3 regions of the Streptomyces sp. LX-29 genome follow, and region 1 is predicted to be linked to each of the others. Evidence: riboswitches for the same ligand, from Rfam matches in the RefSeq annotation. Region 1 holds a riboswitch; each other region holds the start of a gene.
What was found. A riboswitch is a leader RNA that binds a small molecule or an ion and turns the genes downstream of it on or off. The one in region 1 is predicted to bind cobalamin.
Positions count from the first base shown of each region.

Region 2: it holds a riboswitch for cobalamin, as region 1 does, so the genes downstream of both, LRS74_RS10860 (ribonucleoside-diphosphate reductase subunit alpha) here and LRS74_RS03735 (hypothetical protein) in region 1, are expected to answer to the same signal.
Region 3: it holds a riboswitch for cobalamin, as region 1 does, so the genes downstream of both, LRS74_RS26420 (cobalamin biosynthesis protein) here and LRS74_RS03735 (hypothetical protein) in region 1, are expected to answer to the same signal.

Region 1 covers NZ_CP089746.1:838,518-844,729, reverse strand. Annotated here, with positions in the region: gene LRS74_RS03755 (LysR family substrate-binding domain-containing protein) at 1-208, opposite strand, end outside; gene LRS74_RS03750 (DUF5997 family protein) at 266-661, shown strand; gene LRS74_RS03745 (DedA family protein) at 956-1,633, shown strand; gene LRS74_RS03740 (gamma carbonic anhydrase family protein) at 2,635-3,174, opposite strand; cobalamin riboswitch at 3,306-3,526, shown strand; gene LRS74_RS03735 (hypothetical protein) at 3,666-3,866, shown strand; gene LRS74_RS03730 (acyl-CoA thioesterase) at 3,943-4,434, shown strand; cobalamin riboswitch at 4,498-4,639, shown strand; gene LRS74_RS03725 (hypothetical protein) at 4,756-5,814, shown strand; gene LRS74_RS03720 (energy-coupling factor transporter transmembrane component T) at 5,811-6,212, shown strand, end outside.
Region 2 covers NZ_CP089746.1:2,557,864-2,564,075, forward strand. Annotated here, with positions in the region: gene LRS74_RS10845 (DUF3311 domain-containing protein) at 1-82, shown strand, start outside; gene LRS74_RS10850 (sodium:solute symporter family protein) at 79-1,710, shown strand; gene LRS74_RS10855 (GNAT family N-acetyltransferase) at 2,150-2,662, shown strand; cobalamin riboswitch at 2,908-3,048, shown strand; gene LRS74_RS10860 (ribonucleoside-diphosphate reductase subunit alpha) at 3,174-5,561, shown strand; gene LRS74_RS10865 (ribonucleotide-diphosphate reductase subunit beta) at 5,630-6,212, shown strand, end outside.
Region 3 covers NZ_CP089746.1:6,267,416-6,273,627, forward strand. Annotated here, with positions in the region: gene LRS74_RS26410 (putative cobaltochelatase) at 1-389, opposite strand, end outside; gene LRS74_RS26415 (cobyric acid synthase) at 613-2,124, opposite strand; gene LRS74_RS26420 (cobalamin biosynthesis protein) at 2,192-3,202, opposite strand; cobalamin riboswitch at 3,257-3,405, opposite strand; gene LRS74_RS26425 (hypothetical protein) at 3,546-3,797, opposite strand; gene LRS74_RS26430 (inorganic phosphate transporter) at 3,836-5,050, opposite strand; gene LRS74_RS26435 (GH25 family lysozyme) at 5,209-5,883, opposite strand; gene LRS74_RS26440 (class II aldolase/adducin family protein) at 6,045-6,212, shown strand, end outside.

The DNA of each region.
Region 1 (6,212 bases):
GCAGGCCGGTGCGGTCCATGGGAAGCCGCACGAGGCCCGCGTCGGCTTCGCCACGGCGGAGCATGCCGGGCGCCTCGGCTGCGGGCGCCGAGACGAGGTGCAGCGGGACGTCGGGCAGTCGCTCGTTCCAGATCCGCACCCACTTGGCGGGGGTCGCACCCGGGACGTACGCGAGCCGGAACGAAGGGGATGCTTCCGAGCCTGTCACCAGGCCAGGCTACCGGGCGTGGTCGGGGAGCGTGCACACGCTCGATATCCTTGAACCATGACGTCGCACCAGAACGCCCAGACCATGAAGCCCGCGACCGCGGCGAAGAAGCTGGGTGTGTACCTCGAGGCCACCCCCGCCGAGTTCCGGGAGGGTGTCGTCTCGCGCGACGAGCTGAACCGGCTCCAGACCGACCCGCCGGAGTGGCTGCGCGAGCTGCGGCGCAACGGCCCGCACCCCCGACCCGTGGTCGCCGCGAAGCTCGGCATCTCCATCTCGGGCCTCGCCCGGGGCGGGGTCACCGAGGCCCTCACCACGGACCAGATCGAGGCGCTGAAGAGCGAGAGCCCCGAGTGGCTGCAGAAGGAGCGCGCCACCCAGGCGGAGGTGCGCAAGGAAACCGCCCGCATCAAGGCCAAGAACGCCGAGGCCGACAAGAAGGCCCAGGGCTAGGGAGGCGCCGAGGGTGGGGGAGGGCGCGCGAGCGCCGGCCCCCGGCGGGGCGTCCTCGCGCCCTCGTCTCCCGATCTCCGGCGAACCCTCTCCCATCTCTTCGGCCTCCCGATCCGCGCCACCCTCGGGCCCTCTGACCGGCCCAACCTCACCCTGAGTGCCCGCGGGTACGCGTGTGACCTGCGGCTGCGTGGCGTGGCTCGGCCGTCCACCCCGATCGAGTAGGCTTCCCCGGCGTGTCCCCAGGCGGGGGTGCGCACGGGGCAGGAAACACCAAACGGGGAGGAACCGGCGTTGCATATCGAGGCATGGCTCGAGTCCGTGCCCGCGGTCAGCGTGTATGTGATCGTGGGCCTGGTCATCGGACTGGAGAGCCTGGGCATCCCGCTGCCCGGCGAGATCATCCTTGTGACGGCGACGCTGCTCGCGTCCTCGCAGGACCACATCAACCCGTACATCCTCGCCGCCTGCGCGATCACCGGAGCGATCGTCGGCGACTCCATCGGCTACCTCATCGGCCGCAAGGGCGGCCAGCCGCTGCTGAACTGGCTCGGGCGAAAGTTCCCCAAGCACTTCAGCGCCGCGCACGTGGCGACTGCCGAGCGGTCGTTCCAGAAGTGGGGCATGTGGGCCGTCTTCTTCGGCCGCTTCGTCGCCCTGCTGCGGATCTTCGCGGGCCCGCTGGCCGGCGTGCTGCGCATGCCGTACTGGAAGTTCGCCATCGCCAACGTCCTGGGCGGCATCGTCTGGGCGGGCGGCACCGTCGCCGTCATCTACTCCGTCGGCAAGGTGGCCGAGGACTGGTTGAAGAAGTTCTCCTGGCTCGGCCTCGTGGCCGCCGTCCTCTTCGGCCTCGGCTCGATGGTGATGATGAAGCGCCGGGCGAAGAAGACCGCGGCGGAAGCGGCGGAGGCGGCGGCCACCCCGGCCGCCGCGGACGTCGAGCCGGCGCCCGTGCCGGCCCGCGACTGACCCACCGCCCCGCCCGTGGCCGACCGGCCACGGACCACCGGGCCGGGCAACGCCCGGCACCCCGGCACCCCGAGCGCCGTGGCTACGGACCGTAGCCACGGCGCTCGCGCGTTCTCCCGCACCCGACGTCCGCCCCGCCGCGCGGCTCGCGCGGGGAGGGGGGCGGTGCCGAGCGCCCGAAGTCCCGGCGGTCGCCGCCGGTTGGACCGCCGGCCCGACGAGGCCGCCCCGGCCGCGGCCGGCCGCGACCGGCTGGGCGGGCTCGCCGCCGACGCGGGGTCGGGCCGCGTGGTACGGAGCGGGGCGCCCGCGGCGCCCCAGGCCCGACGTCTCGCGCCGCCCCGCCGGTATGCGGGCGGATCCTCGTTCCTGTTGATGGCCGCGCCGATGGCGCGGCTGCCGTCCGTGCCCGCACACGGCCGCCGCCCGCCGGTGTGTGGGCGATTCCGGAGCCCGGTGTCCGCTCGCGCCCCCACACCGGCGTGCGGTGGGGTGTCCGCTCGCCTCCGTCGCCCTTCGCCGCTCCGTGCGGGTCGTCCCGGAGTCCGAGTCCGCCGGCACCTGGTCCCGGACGTCGACGGCGGCCGTCGCGCGCGTGCGGGTCACCCGGCCCCGCCGGCCGCCCACCGTTCGTGGGCGGGACACCGCCGTGGCCGCGGCCGCGGAGGGGGCGTGGCTCCCGGCGGAGAGCCGCCGAAGCACCGGCCGTGGCCGGACGGTAGCCGCGCCCGACGCCGGTGCGCGGGCTGCGCGGCCGCCCCGCTCCGAGCGCGTGCGTGCGACCCGGGCTTCCCGCTCCGAGTCGGCGCGTGCGAGCCGGCCGCCCCGCTCCGTCGCCGGGTGTCGGCGACGGGCCTGGCGTGGCGCGGTCCGGTCGCCCGCCGTGGCCGGTCCGGGGCCTCCTGGGGGCCGGTCACGGGCGCCGGCCGGAGGCGTCGGTCAGGAGTGTCGGCAAGGGCTGTCGGTAGCGGGCCGTCGGGTGGGTCGGGCCGGGCGGTCGGTCACGCCGGGCGCCGGCGCAGCTTCTCCCTGTGGGTCGTGGCGAGTCCGAGGTACATCTGGGCGTTGATCTTGATGTGCTCCCGCTCCTCCGCGGTCAGCTCGCGCTTGACCCGGGCGGGCACTCCGGCCACCAGGGAGCCCGGCGGCACCACCATGCCCTGGGGGACCAGCGCCTGGGCGGCGATCAGGGACCCGGCGCCGATCCTGGCCCCGTTGAGGACGGTCGCGCCCATGCCGACCAGCACGTCGTCCTCGACGGTGCACCCGTGCAGCACCACGTTGTGCCCGACGGTCACCCGCTCGCCGACGGTGACCGGAAAGCCCGGATCGACGTGAACGGTGCAGTTGTCCTGAATATTGCTGTCGGCGCCCAGCACGATCGGGCCGCAGTCGGCCCGGAGCACCGCGTGGTACCAGACGCTGCTGCCCGCGGCCAGGGTGACGTCGCCGATCACCACCGACGTCGGCGCCGTGTACGCCCGCGGGTCCACCCGCGGCTCCGCCTCGCCCAGGGCCGCGATCAGCGCCCCGTCGGTCACCGTCGTCTCGTCTGCCACTGCCGTCTCCTCACCCTTGCCACCTCGGTTGACGGCACCGTATGCGACCTGCGGGGCGGCCGGTATGTGATCTCCGCATCAGGAACGCCTTTCCGTCCGCCGCCCGCTGTGATTACGTTGCCCGTGCAGCTGGTTCGCCCCGTCCGCCAGGCGGGACGCGTCGTAAGAGGGAACCCGGTGGAAGTCCGGGACTGCCCCGCAGCGGTGAGTGGGAACGACCGCCGTCATACGCACTGGGCCCGGCCGGGTCTGGGAAGCGACGGCCAGTAGGAGCCTCGTACGACACGAGGCGTGCCCGCGAGTCCGAAGACCTGCCACTGCCCGCGCGCCGGATGGGCGCGTGGCGGATCTCGGCGACCATCGAGGGACGGGTCGGCGGTGCGGCGGGCGCACCCGGAGCGGGTGCCGTGTCCCGCCGTCCCTTCGCGCCCTCGTCCGGTCCCGGGTGACCGTGACTCGCGAAGGAGAGTTCCGTGCCCCAGGCCACCGTGTACGACCACCCCCGGCAGGACTGCGGCCAAGTGGCGGGGCGGGCCGTCGGGTTCGGCGGGATCCCGGTCGCCGTTGACGTCGTCGACGGGGACGACCCCGTCGACGACCTCGACGGGGACGGCGCCCTCCCGAGGGCCGACCACTCCCGGACGCGGATTCCCGGGCCCACGACCCGCCGGTAGCTCGCGGGCCACACCACCTGTCGGTGGCTCGCGGCTCAGGGCCGCGGGTCTCCCATCGAAAGCTGAGGCTCCCTCAATGGGCCGCACCACCACGGTCGGCCGGGCCCACAAGGCGCCTGCCGACTCCCGGGTCACGCTCGCCCACATCATGAGCGAGCACGACACCAACCTCTACGGCACCATCCACGGCGGGGTCGTGATGAAGCTCATCGACGACGCGGCCGCCGCCGCGGCCGGCCGCCACGCCGACGGCCCCGCGGTCACGGTGTCGGTGAACCGGATGAGCTTCCTCGCTCCGGTCCGGGCCGGCGACCTGCTCACCATCCACGCCGAACTGCTCCGCGCCGGACGCACCTCGATGGTGGTGGTCGTACGGGTCACCGCCGAGCGCTGGAACACCTCCGGGCCGGTAGCCGAGGTGGCCACCGCCGAGTTGGCGTTCGTCGCGATCGACGCGGACGGTCGGCCGCGCCCCGTGCCGGCGCTCGACACCGACTCGACCGACACCGACTCGACCGACACCGACTCGACCGACACCGACTCGACCGACACTGGCCAAATCGACTGACGAACCGTCACCATCCGGGCCGGAAAGGGGATTCCGGCCCGGACGCGGCGGGCGTACACTCGTTCGCAGCCCGACCATACGGGCGATACAACTTCATGCGTACGCGACTGGGGAAAGCCGGTGGGAATCCGGCACTGACCTGCAACCGTGAGCGGCGGAGAGCCTCTTCGCCGCGAGTCGGACCGCCCGGCGCGATACGTGCACCGCTTCCCACTGTCACGGTCTGCAGCGTGGAGCCTTGAGCCCCTCGGTTCCGCGTCGTCGCGGCGAGGGCGCGCGGGGACGCCTCGACTCGGGCCCCGGACCGAAGGGCTCCCTCAGATGGCCCGTGCGTTACGCGCGTACCTCGCCGTGCTCGCGCTGCTGTTCGCCGTGGCCGGGTGGGGGCTCGCGGCGGCCGGAAGCGCCGCCGCCGTGGACACCAGCCGCGGACGGCCCGGTTTCTGCCCCGACGCGAACGGCGTCACCGTCGTCGTCGACTTCCGCGAGCTGGGCGGCACCACCATCGTGCGCTGCGCGGTGGGCCGCCAGGCCACCGGGCTGGCAGCCCTGAAGGCCGCGGGCATCCACGTCACCGGCACCAACCGGTGGGGCGAGGCATTCATCTGCCGGCTGGAGAACAAGCCGGGGCCGGAGAGCGAGCCGTGCATCGACACCCCGCCGACCCGGGCCTACTGGTCGTACTGGCACGCGCCCAACGGCGGCCGGTGGAGCTACAGCCAGTACGGCGCCACCTACCGCACCCCGCCCACCGGCAGCTTCGAAGGATGGTCGTTCTCGCTCGACCGGGAGGCGGACGAGGCGGCCGAGCCCCGCGTCGCGCCCCGGCGGCCCGCCCCGTCCACCCCGCCCGCACCGCCCTCCAAGCCCCAGCCCGGCGGCGGGGGTTCCGGCTCCGGTCAGGGCGACGGTGTGGACCCGGGCCCGGCTCCGGGCACGGACCCGGGCAACGGCGCGGGCCGGGGCGGCGACGGAGGCGCCGAGGACGCGCCGCGGACCGGAGACGAGCGGCCCGACCGGCGACCCGCCTCCGGTGATCAGGACCAGACCGACGACGCCGACGCCGACGACCCGGACGCCGCCCGCGACGGGGGCGAGCGGCAGGCCGACGAGGAGGGACCGGCGGGCCGGGCGCGCCCGAGCGGCTCCCCCTCCGCCGCGGGCCCGGCCGCCCCGTCCGACCCCAAGGCGCCGCCCAGCCCGACCGAGGCCGCCGACTGGACCGGCGGCGAGGAGCAGCCGGTGGAGACCGCCGCCCACGACAGCGACATCCCCACCGGAACCCTGCTCGGAGCCGGCGCCGCGGCCGCCCTGGCCGCCTTCGCGGGCGTCACCGCCTGGCGCCGCCGCGCGGCGGGCACGCAGGACCGCACCCGGTGATCGCACGGCTCCGCCCCCTGCCCCGGGCGGTCCACCCCGGTGCCTGGTGGCTCTGGGCGCTCGGGCTGGCCGCCACCGCCGGCCGCACCGCCAACCCGGTGCTGCTGCTGATGATCCTCGCGGTGGCGGCGCTGGTGGTGGCCCAGCGCCGCACCGACGCGCCCTGGGCCCTGGCCTTCCGGATGTATCTGCTGCTCGGCGCCTTCATCGTCGTCATGCGGGTGGTCTTCAGGATCGTCTTCGGCGGCGGGCAGGGGGACACCGTCCTCTTCACCCTGCCCGAGATCCCACTGCCCCACTGGGCCGCCGGCATCCGGCTGTTCGGCCCGGTCGCCGCCGAACAGCTGCTGGGCGGGCTCTACGACGGACTGAGGCTGGCCACCATGGTGATCTGCGTG
Region 2 (6,212 bases), 1.7 Mb from region 1:
GCTCACGACCGTCGCCTATGTCCTGGTCCGCCGGGAGCAGCGGGCGGCGCGGGCCGCGCGTGAGGCGGGGGCGGAGCGATGAGCGACGACGTCAACGGCGTCGCGCTCGCCGTCTTCATCTTCTTCTTCCTCGGCGTCACCGTCATGGGCTTCATGGCCGCGCGCTGGCGGGCCGCCGAGAACTCCGAGAACCTGGACGAATGGGGCCTGGGCGGACGCAGCTTCGGCACCTGGATCACCTGGTTCCTGCTCGGTGGCGACCTCTACACCGCCTACACCTTCGTGGCCGTCCCGGCGGCGGTCTACACGGCGGGCGCGGCCGGCTTCTTCGCCGTGCCGTACACCATCCTCGTCTATCCGCTGATCTTCACCTTCCTGCCCCGGCTGTGGTCGGTGTCGCACAAGCACGGGTACGTCACCACCGCCGACTTCGTGCGCGGGCGCTACGGTTCCAAGGGGCTGTCGCTGGCCGTGGCGGTCACCGGCCTGCTGGCCACCATGCCGTACATCGCGCTCCAGCTCGTCGGCATCCAGGCGGTGCTGGACGTGATGGGGGTCGGCGGCGGGGAGAACACCAACTGGTTCATCAAGGACCTGCCGCTGCTCATCGCCTTCGGCGTGCTCGCCGCGTACACCTACTCCTCCGGGCTGCGCGCCCCCGCGCTCATCGCCTTCGTCAAGGACGCCCTGATCTACCTCGTCATCGCGGTGGCGATCATCTACATCCCGATCAAGCTCGGTGGCTTCGACGACATCTTCGCCAAGGCCGGTGACGCCCTCTCCCAGACCAACGACGCCGGGAAGCCACGCGGCGCGCTGGCCCCAGGGGAGGCCTCGCAGTGGGCCTACGCCACCCTGGCGCTCGGCTCGGCGCTGGCGCTGTTCATGTATCCGCACTCGATCACCGCGACGCTCTCCAGCCGCAGCCGCGAGGTGATCCGCCGGAACACCACCATCCTGCCGCTGTACTCGCTGATGCTGGGGCTGTTGGCGCTGCTCGGGTTCATGGCGATCGCGGCGGGCGTGAAGGTGGACAACGCGCAGCTGTCCATCCCGCAGCTGTTCGAGGACATGTTCCCGGACTGGTTCGCGGGGGTGGCCTTCGCCGCGATCGGCATCGGCGCGCTGGTCCCGGCGGCGATCATGTCGATCGCCGCGGCCAACCTCTTCACCCGCAACATCTACAAGGACTTCCTGCGGCCGGACGCCACGCCCGCGCAGGAGACCAAGGTCTCCAAGCTGGTGTCGCTGCTGGTGAAGGTGGGCGCGCTGGCCTTCGTCCTCACCATGGACAAGACCGTCGCGATCAACTTCCAGCTGCTGGGCGGCATCTGGATCCTGCAGACCTTCCCGGCGCTGGTGGGCGGCCTGTTCACCCGCTGGTTCCACCGCTGGGCGCTGCTGGCCGGCTGGGCGGTCGGCATGGTCTACGGCACCGTCGCGGCGTACGGCGTGGCCAGCCCCACCCAGAAGCACTTCGGCGGCAGCCAGAAGGAGATTCCGGGCATCGGCGAGATCGGCTACATCGGTCTGACCGCCTTCGTCCTCAACGTCGTCGTCACCGTCGCCCTGACCCTGGTGCTGCGGGCGCTGAAGGCGCCCCAGGGCGTGGACGAGACCTCGCCCGAGGACTACACGGCGGACGCGGGCGACCCGGGCGTCGCCGCCGAGCTGCCGCCGGCGACGGCGGGCGCCCCCGGCGGGCACTGACCCCGTCACACGCCGTCCGTGTGGGCCGGGCCGACCCCTCCCCGTTGTCGGCCCGGCCCACACGGCGCCACCGGGTGCGGCGCGCTCGAGCCGCACCCGCGTCGCGGCGCCCGCGCGTGTCGTCGCCTCAGATGCCGGGCGAAGACGCCCCCGGTCGGCACCGCCACCATGATCACCCCCGTCGCCGTCGTCCCGCCGTCAAGCCCAACCGTCCGCGTCCGCGCATCATTCCCCCGAGCTCGTGAAGGGTCGCGACCGGCCACCCCGCCCCCGACCCCTCGCCACCGCGGCCGAGCACACCGAGCACACCGAGGCCCGACAACCGGTCCCGGTCCCGGGGCGCGATCGATGCCCGGGGCGCCGGCCGGCGACTCCATACGCCCGCCGCATCAGGGGTCACCGGGGCGCGCACCCTCTCCACCACGCCACACTGCGGTCTATGGACATCATCGTCAGGAACGCGCGGGACGAGGAGCTGGACGAGGTCGGGGAGCTCACCGTGGAGGTCTACCTCGGAGACGGACTGCTGCATCGCGGGGCCGACAGCCCCTATCTGGCCGAGCTGCGCGACGCCCGGCACCGGGCCCGCCACTGCGACGTGCTGGTGGCCGCCGACGCGGCCGGCGGCCCGCTCCTCGGCGCGGTCGCCTTCGTGGGTGAGGGAGGGGCGTACGCGAACCTGGCGCGCCCCGGCGAGGCGGAGTTCCGCATGCTGGCCGTGCGGTCCGCCGCGCGCCGCCGGGGCGCCGCGGAGGCGCTGGTGCGCGCCTGTCTGCGGCGCGCCCGCGAGCTGCGGCGGGAGCGTGTCGTGATGTCCAGTCAGACCGACATGACGGCCGCCCACCGGCTCTACGAGCGACTCGGCTTCGTTCGCACACCCGAGCGGGACTGGTCCGTAGTGCCCGGTCTCACACTGATCACCTTCGCTCTGGAGCTCTCGCCGGAGGGATGAGGGCACGGCGGCGCGGTAGCGTGGAGGGGCAGGGGCGCGGCAGGCTCGCCGCGCCCCCTCTGCATGCCGTGTGCCGACCCCGCGGATGCCCCGTGCCACCGGCGGAACAGCGCGCCCCGGGCCTTGTGCGCCGCGCGCCGGACCCGCCCCCGGCGCGTACGCCAGCGCGCTGCCACACCCACCGGGAGTAGCACGACAGTGCGAAACGCGTAACCACGGGACACAACATGTGGGGGCGCATGCGAAGGTCAACACAAGATGTATGCTCATCCTCGCTGTCGTCGCAGGGGAATCCGGTGCGAATCCGGAACTGTCCCGCAACGGTGTACGTGTGCCTTTTTGCGTACATGTGAGTCCGACGACCTGCCGACAGCCTCGAAGACGTCCGGGCCTCGTGGGTTGGGCAGGTGGACGCTGCGCGGTGTGCCTTCCGTTCGGTTCGGCATGCCCGCACGCGGCCATCGCGCACCACCCCTCCGCAGGCCCCCAGCCGAGCGAGGGAGAGCATCCCGTGACCATCGCGCCCGCCGATCCGGTCTCAGAGGCAGCGGACCCGAAGGCCGTAGCCGACGCACCGGGCACCGCCCTGCTGCGCACTCTGACGGACCTCACCGCGGACCTGCCCGCCACCGACCCCGGCAAGGTCGCGGCCGCCGCCCTGCGCGGCCGCCACGCCGGTTCCGACGAAGCGGAGCTGCGCACCCTCGCCATCGAGGCGGCCGCCGGCCTGATCGCCGAGGAGCCCGAGTACTCCAGGCTCGCCGCGCGCCTGCTGACCATCGCCATCGCGGAGGAGGCGGCCGGGCAGGGTGCGGTCTCCTTCTCCGCCTCCGTCGAGGTCGGGCACCGCGAGGGCCTGATCGCCGACACCACCGTCGCGTTCGTCCGCGCCCACGCCGCGCGGCTGGACGCGCTGGTGGAGAAGACCGTCGCCGACGGCGCCGACGACCGCTTCGGCTACTTCGGCCTGCGCACCCTGCACAGCCGCTACCTTTTGCGCCACCCGATCACCCGTCAGGTGGTCGAGACCCCGCAGCACTTCCTGCTGCGTGTGGCCTGCGGTCTGGCCGAGGACCTCTCCGAGCGGGCGCTGGAGGACGTCTGCGAGCTGTACGGCCTCACCAGCTCGCTCTCCTACCTGCCCAGCTCCCCCACGCTCTTCAACTCCGGCACCCGCCACCCGCAGATGTCCTCCTGCTATCTGCTGGACTCCCCGCTGGACGAGCTGGACTCGATCTACGACCGCTACCACCAGGTGGCGCGGCTGTCGAAGCACGCCGGCGGCATCGGCCTGTCCTACTCCCGGATCCGGGCCCGCGGTTCGCTGATCCGCGGCACCAACGGCCACTCCAACGGCATCGTGCCGTTCCTGCGCACCCTCGACGCCTCCGTCGCCGCCGTCAACCAGGGCGGCCGGCGCAAGGGCGCGGCCTGCGTCTACCTGGAGTCCTGGCACGCGGACATCGAGGAGTTCCTGGAGCTGCGGGACAACACCGGTGAGGAGGCCCGCCGCACCCACAACCTCAACATCGCGCACTGGATCCCGGACGAGTTCATGCGCCGCGTCGAGACCGACGCCGAGTGGTCGCTGTTCTCCCCGGCCGACGTGCCGGAGCTGGTGGACCTGTGGGGCGAGGAGTTCGACGCCGCCTACCGCAAGGCCGAGGCCGAGGGCAAGGCCGTCAAGACCATCGCCGCGCGCGTGCTGTACGCCCGGATGATGCGCACCCTGGCGCAGACCGGCAACGGCTGGATGACGTTCAAGGACGCCGCCAACCGCACCGCCAACCAGACCGCCGAGCCCGGCAAGGTCATCCACTCCTCCAACCTCTGCACGGAGATCCTGGAGGTCACCAACGACGGCGAGACCGCCGTCTGCAACCTCGGCTCGGTCAACCTCTCCGCGCACCTCGGCGCCGACGGGCAGATGGACTGGGAGCGACTGGACGCCACCGTCCGCACCGCCGTCACCTTCCTCGACCGCGTCGTGGACATCAACTTCTACCCGACCGAGCAGGCCGGGGCGTCCAACAGCCGCTGGCGGCCGGTGGGTCTGGGCCTGATGGGCCTTCAGGACGTGTTCTTCAAGCTGCGGCTGCCGTTCGACTCGGCCGAGGCCAAGGAGCTCTCCACCAGGATCTCCGAGCGCATCATGCTGGCCGCCTACGAGGCCTCCTGCGACCTCGCCGAGCGGCACGGCCCGCACCCGGCCTGGGAGGAGACCCGCACCGCCCGCGGCGTGCTGCACCCGGACCACTACGCCGCCGCGCGGCGGACCTGGCCGGAGCGCTGGGAGGCGCTGCGCACCCGGATGGCACAGACCGGTATGCGCAACTCGCTGCTGCTGGCGATCGCCCCGACCGCCACCATCGCCTCCATCGCGGGCGTGTACGAGTGCATCGAGCCGCAGGTCTCCAACCTGTTCAAGCGCGAGACGCTCAGCGGCGAGTTCCTCCAGGTGAACTCCTACCTGATCGACGACCTGAAGAAGCTCGGCGTCTGGGACGCGCAGACCCGTGAGGCGCTGCGCGAGTCCAACGGCTCGGTCCAGGACTTCAACTGGGTGCCGCAGGACATCCGGGACCTGTACCGCACCGCGTGGGAGATCCCGCAGCGCGCGCTGATCGACATGGCCGCGGCCCGCACGCCGTTCCTCGACCAGAGCCAGTCGCTCAACCTCTTCATGGCCTCGCCCACCATCGGCAAGCTCAGCTCGATGTACGCGTACGCCTGGAAGCAGGGCATCAAGACCACGTACTACCTGCGCTCGCGTCCGGCCACCCGGATCGCCCAGTCGGCGCGCGCGTCCTCCCCCATCCCCGTCCAGCAGGCGGCCCCCGACGCCGAGGCGATCGCCTGCTCCCTGGAAAACCCCGAGTCCTGCGAGGCCTGCCAGTGAACGCCCAGCCGTCCGACGACCGTCCCAAGAACCTGCTGGACCCGGGGTTCGAGCTGACGCTGCGGCCGATGCGGTACCCGGCGTTCTACGAGCACTACCGCAACGCGATCAAGAACACCTGGACGGTGGAGGAGGTCGACCTCCACTCCGACGTGGCCGACCTCGCCAAGCTCTCCCCGGGTGAGCAGCACCTGATCGGCCGTCTGGTGGCGTTCTTCGCCACCGGCGACTCGATCGTGGCCAACAACCTGGTGCTGACGCTCTACAAGCACATCAACTCCCCCGAGGGCCGGCTGTACCTGTCGCGGCAGCTCTTCGAGGAGGCCGTGCACGTCCAGTTCTATCTGACGCTGCTGGACACCTACCTGCCCGACCCGGACGACCGCGTGGCGGCGTTCGCCGCGGTCGAGAACATCCCCTCGATCCGCGAGAAGGCGCAGTTCTGCTTCAAGTGGATCAACGAGGTCGAGAAGCTGGACCGGCTGGAGACCAAGGAGGACCGGCGCCGGTTCCTCCTCAACCTGATCTGCTTCGCGGCGTGCATCGAGGGCCTGTTCTTCTACGGCGCCTTCGCGTACGTCTACTGGTTCCGCTCGCGCGGCCTGCTGCACGGCCTGGCGACCGGCACCAACTGGGTGTTCCGGGACGAGT
Region 3 (6,212 bases), 5.4 Mb from region 1:
AGCAGGTTCACCTCGTCCACGTAGAGGATGCCGCGGTGCGCGGCGGCCAACAGGCCCGGCTCGAAGGCCTTCACGCCCTCCGACAGCGCCCGCTCGATGTCCAGCGCGCCGACGACCCGGTCCTCGGACGCGCCTACGGGCAGCTCGACCAACCGCGTCGGCCGCGTGGCGCCGGCTCCCACCTCGTGTGGCCCGTCGGGGCACTGGGGATCGGGCACGGCCGGGTCGCAGCTGAACCGGCACCCGTCGATGACGGACACGCCGGGGAGAACGGTGGACAACGCGCGCACCGCAGTGCTCTTGGCCGTGCCTTTCTCGCCGCGGATGAGCACGCCCCCCACAGCGGGGCTGACCGCGTTGAGCAGCAACGCGAGCCGTAGATCCGCCATGCCGACGATCGCGGTGAGCGGATAGGGGGTGGTCGTCACGCGTTGATCACTCCTTCGGGGGTTTCTCGCTCTGCTGTGGCGATGCGCTCGCGCGGTGGGAAGCAGACGGGCAGTGATGTCCCCGCGCGTGCGGGGGTGACTCCGCCGTCTCTCCTGCCGTGGGCGGCGTGTCTGTCATCTCCCCGCGCGTGCGGGGAGGGCGCGGGTGGTGCACTGGGGGCGTTCACGGTGCCCCCGGGGGTATGAACGGCAGCCCCTCGGGGACCCCGTCCTCGATCAGCCGCAGCAGTGCGTCCGTGTCGGCGTGCTCCTCGACCAGGTCGCCGAGCCGGTCCAACTGCTCCTCGCGCAGGGCGCCGAAGGAGGTGTCCGGGGCGGGGACGAAGGACCGGCCCGCGTCCGCGGCGACGCGGCGCAGGAACGCCCGGCGGAAGCCGTCGCTCTCCAGCGAGCCGTGCCAGTGCGTGCCCCACACGGAGCCGACGCGGCAGCCGTCCAGGAAGGGCTCGCCGCCCAGCACCTCGGCGACGCCGTGGTGGATCTCGTAACCCTCCACCCGCTCGCCGAGCGCCTCGCCCACGGGTCGGGCCAGGGTCTTCTCCCGCGCGAAGCGCACCCGCACCGGCAGCAGCCCGAGCCCCTCGACCCGCCCGGCCTTCGACTCGACCTCGTCCTCGATGTGTTCGGACAGCGCCTGGAAGCCGCCGCAGACGCCCAGCACCGGGCGGCCCTCCGCGGCCCGCCGGGCGATCGCGTCCGCGAGCCCGCGCTCGCGCAGCCAGGCCAGCGCCTTCACGGTGCCGCGGGTGCCGGGCACCACCACCAGGTCGGCGTCGACGAGCTCCTCGGGCCGGTCCACGAACCGCACCACCACGCCCGGTTCGGCCGCCAGCGCGTCGACATCGGTGAAGTTGGACATCAGCGGGACGGCGGCGACCGCCACCCGCAGCACGTCGGCTCCGTGCGGCGGGGCCACGACGGACTCCCGGACCGTGCCGCGCAGCGAGACCCGCAGTCCGTCCTCCTCGTCGATGCCGAGGCCGTGCGCGTACGGCAGCACGCCGAACGTACGACGCCCGGTCAGCCCGTGCAGCATGTCCAACCCCGGCTCCAGGAGCGTCACATCGCCCCGGAACTTGTTGACCAGATAGCCCGCGACCAGCTCCTGGTCCTCGGGCGCGAGCAGCGCCGTCGTGCCGAAGAACTGCGCGAAGACCCCGCCGCGGTCGATGTCCCCGATCACCACCACCGGGAAACGCGCCGCCCGCGCGATCCCCATGTTCACGATGTCGGTGCGCCGCAGGTTGATCTCGGCCGGGCTGCCGGCTCCCTCGCAGATGACGGCGTCGTGGGTGCGCCGCAGCTCCGCCAGGCACTCCACGACCGGCTCGAAGAGCTCCTTCTGCCGGTTGCCGTGGTAGCCGCGAGCGCTCATCTCGCCCACCGGCCGGCCCATCAGCACGACCTGGCTGGAGCGGTCGCCGCCCGGCTTCAGCAGCACCGGGTTCATCAGCGCGCTCGGCTCGACGCGGGCCGCCTGTGCCTGCATGGCCTGCGCACGGCCGATCTCGGCGCCCTCGCGCGTCACGAACGAGTTGAGGGACATGTTCTGCCCCTTGAAGGGCGCCACGCTGACCCCCTTGCGGGTGAGCCAGCGGCAGATCCCCGCGGTGACCACGCTCTTGCCGGCGTCCGAGGTGGTCCCCGCGACCAGCAGTCCGCCGCCCCCGCTCATCCCTGGCTCCTTCCGGCGGCCGCCGGCCGCACCGTCGCTGCGCTGTCGCCGCCGTCGCCGTGGCGGTTCATGCGGCTCCTCCCCGGGAGCCGGTCGGCCGCCGTCCGGCGCGCGCGCCCCGGAGGGCGGAGCGGGCGGCGGCTCCGGCCAGCCGGCCGGCGATCGAGGCGGTCAGTGCGAGCGCGGCCACCCGGCCGGACAGCCGGGTCGCGCGGGCGATGTCGCGGAACTCCACCGGCCGCCCCTCGGCGTTGAGCACCGGCCGGTGCTCGACCCGGCCGCCGTAGGCCAGTGTGCCCCCCAGCCGCACGCCGAGCGCGCCCGCGAACGACGCCTCGACGGGGCCCGCGTTGGGGCTGGGATGAGCGCCCCCGTCGCGCCGCCAGGCGCGCCGCGCCCCGCGCGGGTCGGGGCCGGCGACCGTGGTGAGGGCCGCCGTGAGCCGTGCGCCGGGCCAGCCGGCGAGGTCGTCGAGGCGGGCGGAGGCCCAGCCGAACCGTCGGTACCGCGGCGACCTGTGGCCCACCATCGCGTCGAGGGTGTTGACCGCGCGGAAGCCGACCAGGCCGGGCACGCCGCCGAGCGCGCCCCACACCAGGGCGCCCACCACCGCGTCGGAGGTGTTCTCGGCGACGGACTCGACGACCGCGCGGGCGATCTGCTGCTCGTCCAGGGCGTGCGGGTCGCGCCCGCACAGGTGCGGCAGCCGCTCCCGGGCCGCGGCGAGGTCCCCGGCGGCGAGCGCCGCCCCGATCGTCTCGGCCTCGCGGCGCAGCGAGGTGCCACCGAGCACCGCCCAGGTGGCGGCGGCGGTGAGCGCCACCTCGGCGCCGGGGGAGCCGGTGGCGTTCCGTACGGTGCGGGTGAGCAGCGCCGCGGCCGCCGCCGCGCCGCCCGCGCACAGCGCGGTGTACGCCGCGCCGTGGGCGCGGTGGTCGCGCCACAGCAGCCGCTCGGCGGCCGCGGCGGCGCGCCCGAAGGCGGCCACCGGGTGACCGCGGCGCGGGTCGCCCGCGGCGAGGTCACCGAGGAAGCCGAGGGCGGCGCCGCACGCGTAGCTGGCGTGGTCGGCACGCATCCGTATGTGTCCTCACTCAGGGTCCGCGCCCTGGCTCGACGTGACCGGCGACCAGAGTCTCCTGGCTCCCGGATCCGCGCTGCCCCCGGCCTTCCAGCCCTGTGACGCCGTGGACCATGACGTCGAGCCGTGACCCCTGTTGAGGGGGAGCGCTCCCCGGTGACAGTGGCGGGACCGCGCCGGATTCTCACCGGACTTCCTCTGCTGTCGCCGTTTGGCCCCGGAAGTCCACCATGCTGCGGGAACGGCCGTCAACTCACTGTTGACCTGCGCGGAGAGGTGCGGATACGCGTGTGCCCCGGGGCGTGTGTCCCGGGGCACAGAGAAGCGCGCGGCGGTTGGGTCAGCCGCTGACGATGAGGTAGATGCCGTAGGCCACGGCCGCCGCGCACAGCGCGTAGCAGGCGTAGCCGCCGGTCCGCGCGAGCGCGGACGCGGCGCTCGAGGCGGCGACCGCCCCGCCGTCGGCGCCCTCCGGCCGCGCCTTGCGCGCCGAGGTGCCGAGGATGCCGAGGGTGAAGACGCCCACCATCGTGACGGTCACCACGAGGGTGACGCCGAAGACCTGGCCGAGGGCAGCCCAGTCGATCTGCATCGCAGTGATTCCTTACCTAGAAGCCGTGAGGGGCCGGGTCAGACCGCGGCCTGGGCCGGAGCCGGGGTCGCGGGCTCGGCCTGGCCGGCCGGCGGCGGGGCGACCGACTGCAGCGCGGCGGTGACGACGCCCACCGGCTCGCCGGCCTCCGCACCCATGTCGTTGACGTTGGTGTGGTCCACCGGCTTGCGGCGGGAGGCCAGCCAGATCGCGGTGCAGGCGGCGACGGCGAGCACGGCGACCGCGGTGACGCCGATGTCACCCTGCTTGGCCAGCAGCGCCGCGGCGGCGCCGACCAGACCGGCGGCCGGCAGCGTCAGGCCCCAGGCGGCGACCATGCGGCCGACGGTCTTCCAGCGGACCACGCCGCCCTTGCGGCCCAGGCCCGCGCCCATGACCGAGCCCGAGCAGACCTGGGTGGTGGAGAGCGCGAAGCCGATGTGGGAGGAGGTCAGGATGGTGACCGCGGCGCCGGTCTGGGCGGCGAAGCCCTGCGGCGGCTGGATGTCGGTGAGGCCCTTGCCCATGGTGCGGATGATCCGCCAGCCGCCCAGGTAGGTGCCGAGGGCGATGGCCAGACCGGCCGAGGCGATGACCCACATCGGCGGGTCGGCGTCCGGCGCCAGCGCGCCACCGGTGATCAGCGCCAGGGTCATCACACCCATGGTCTTCTGCGCGTCGTTGGTGCCGTGCGCGAGGGAGACCAGCGCGGCCGAGGCGATCTGCCCCGCGCGGTAGCCCTTGGCGGTCGCCTCCGGGTCGGCCTTGCGGGCCGCGCGGTAGGTCAGCTTGGTGGCCAGCAGGGTGGCCAGGCCCGCCACGATCGGGGCCGCGATGGCCGGGATCAGGACCTTCATGACGACCTCTTCGCCGTGGACGGCACCGAAGCCGACCGAGGCGACCGTGGCGCCGATCAGACCACCGAAGAGCGCGTGCGAGGAGCTGGAGGGGAGACCCGCGAGCCACGTCAGCAGGTTCCAGATGATCGCGCCCACCAGACCCGCGAAGATCACTTCGGGTTGGATGCCGGACTCGTCGATGATGCCCTTGGAGATGGTCGCGGCGACCTCGACGGACAGAAACGCGCCGACGAGGTTGAGGGCCGCCGACATGGCCACCGCCGTCTTGGGCTTCAGGGCGCCCGTGGAGATGGTGGTGGCCATGGCGTTGGCCGTGTCGTGGAAGCCGTTCGTAAAGTCGAACACCAAGGCCGTGATGATCACGATCCCGATGAGAAGCGTGATGTGTTCCATTCACCCAGGCAATCGTTCGGTGGTCAGTGGCATGGCGACCGTAGGGATGGTGAGTGAACGGAAGGTGAACTGGCGGGGGTGTCGGGATGACACGACACGGGAGGAGCCGCAGGTGGGCCGCCGTCCGGTGCGCTCCGGAGTGCGAGATTCCGGCTGATTCACGCCGTTGCGAACCGCTTCAGCTCCACCGCCGAGCCGTTGAAGAGATTCTGGTCACCCGGCAGTCGACCCCGTTCCGCGTACTGCCAGAAGGTCGGTCGTCGCCACCCCGCCGGCAGCGGGCCCGGCGAGGCGGCCCAGCGGGCCAGCCACAGGGGGTGGCCGGAACCGAACGCGGCGCTGTCACCCGTGCACCGCCGCCACCACGTCGTTGTGGTGTAGATCACCGGTCGCCGCCCGGTCTGCCGCAGCACCTCCTCGCTGAAGGCGGCGATCCAGCGCACCATCTCCGCCCGACGCAGCCCGTAGCAGGGCTTCCGTCTGTCGTACGGGTTCCACTCCACGTCCAGCGCGGGCGGTAGCGTCCAGCCGTCCGGGGTCCAGCCCCCGCCGTTCCGGAGGAAGTGGGCGGCCTGGGTCTGTCCGGAGGACAGGTGCGGCACCGCGAAGTGATACGCCCCGCGCAGCAGCCCCGCCTCCCGGGAGCCGGTGTACTGCCGGCTGAAGTAGGGGTTGCGGTACGAGGTGGCCTCGGTCGCCTTGACGTAGACGAAGACGGCGCCGTTCTTGCGCGCCGCGTCCCAGTCGACGTTCCGCTGGTGCGAGGACACGTCGTGTCCTCGCGGCTTCCCGGCTCCGGCCGCCTGCGGCTGGGCCGGCAGGACTGCGGTCAGCGTGGCGGCCAGAAGGGCGAGGACCCGTCGCGGACGGCGGTCGTCACGGGCCCCGGAACGGCGATGCGCGTGACAGAGCCTCCGTAGCGTATCGGAAGATCGACATGCCCATGGCAAGTGTGAGGTGGGTGTTGCCGCTGCTCACGGACCGGGGCACTGCGATGATCGACGCGGAGGTGGTGGGAGTGACGGTGAGGTCACGAGCGCTCTACACGACGTGGGCCGAGGTGGTGGCCACAGCCCGCCGCAGCACCGCCGACGGCCTCGTCGTCGGCACCTCCGGCAACGTCTCCGCGCGGGTCGGCGACACCGTGCTGGTGACCCCCAGC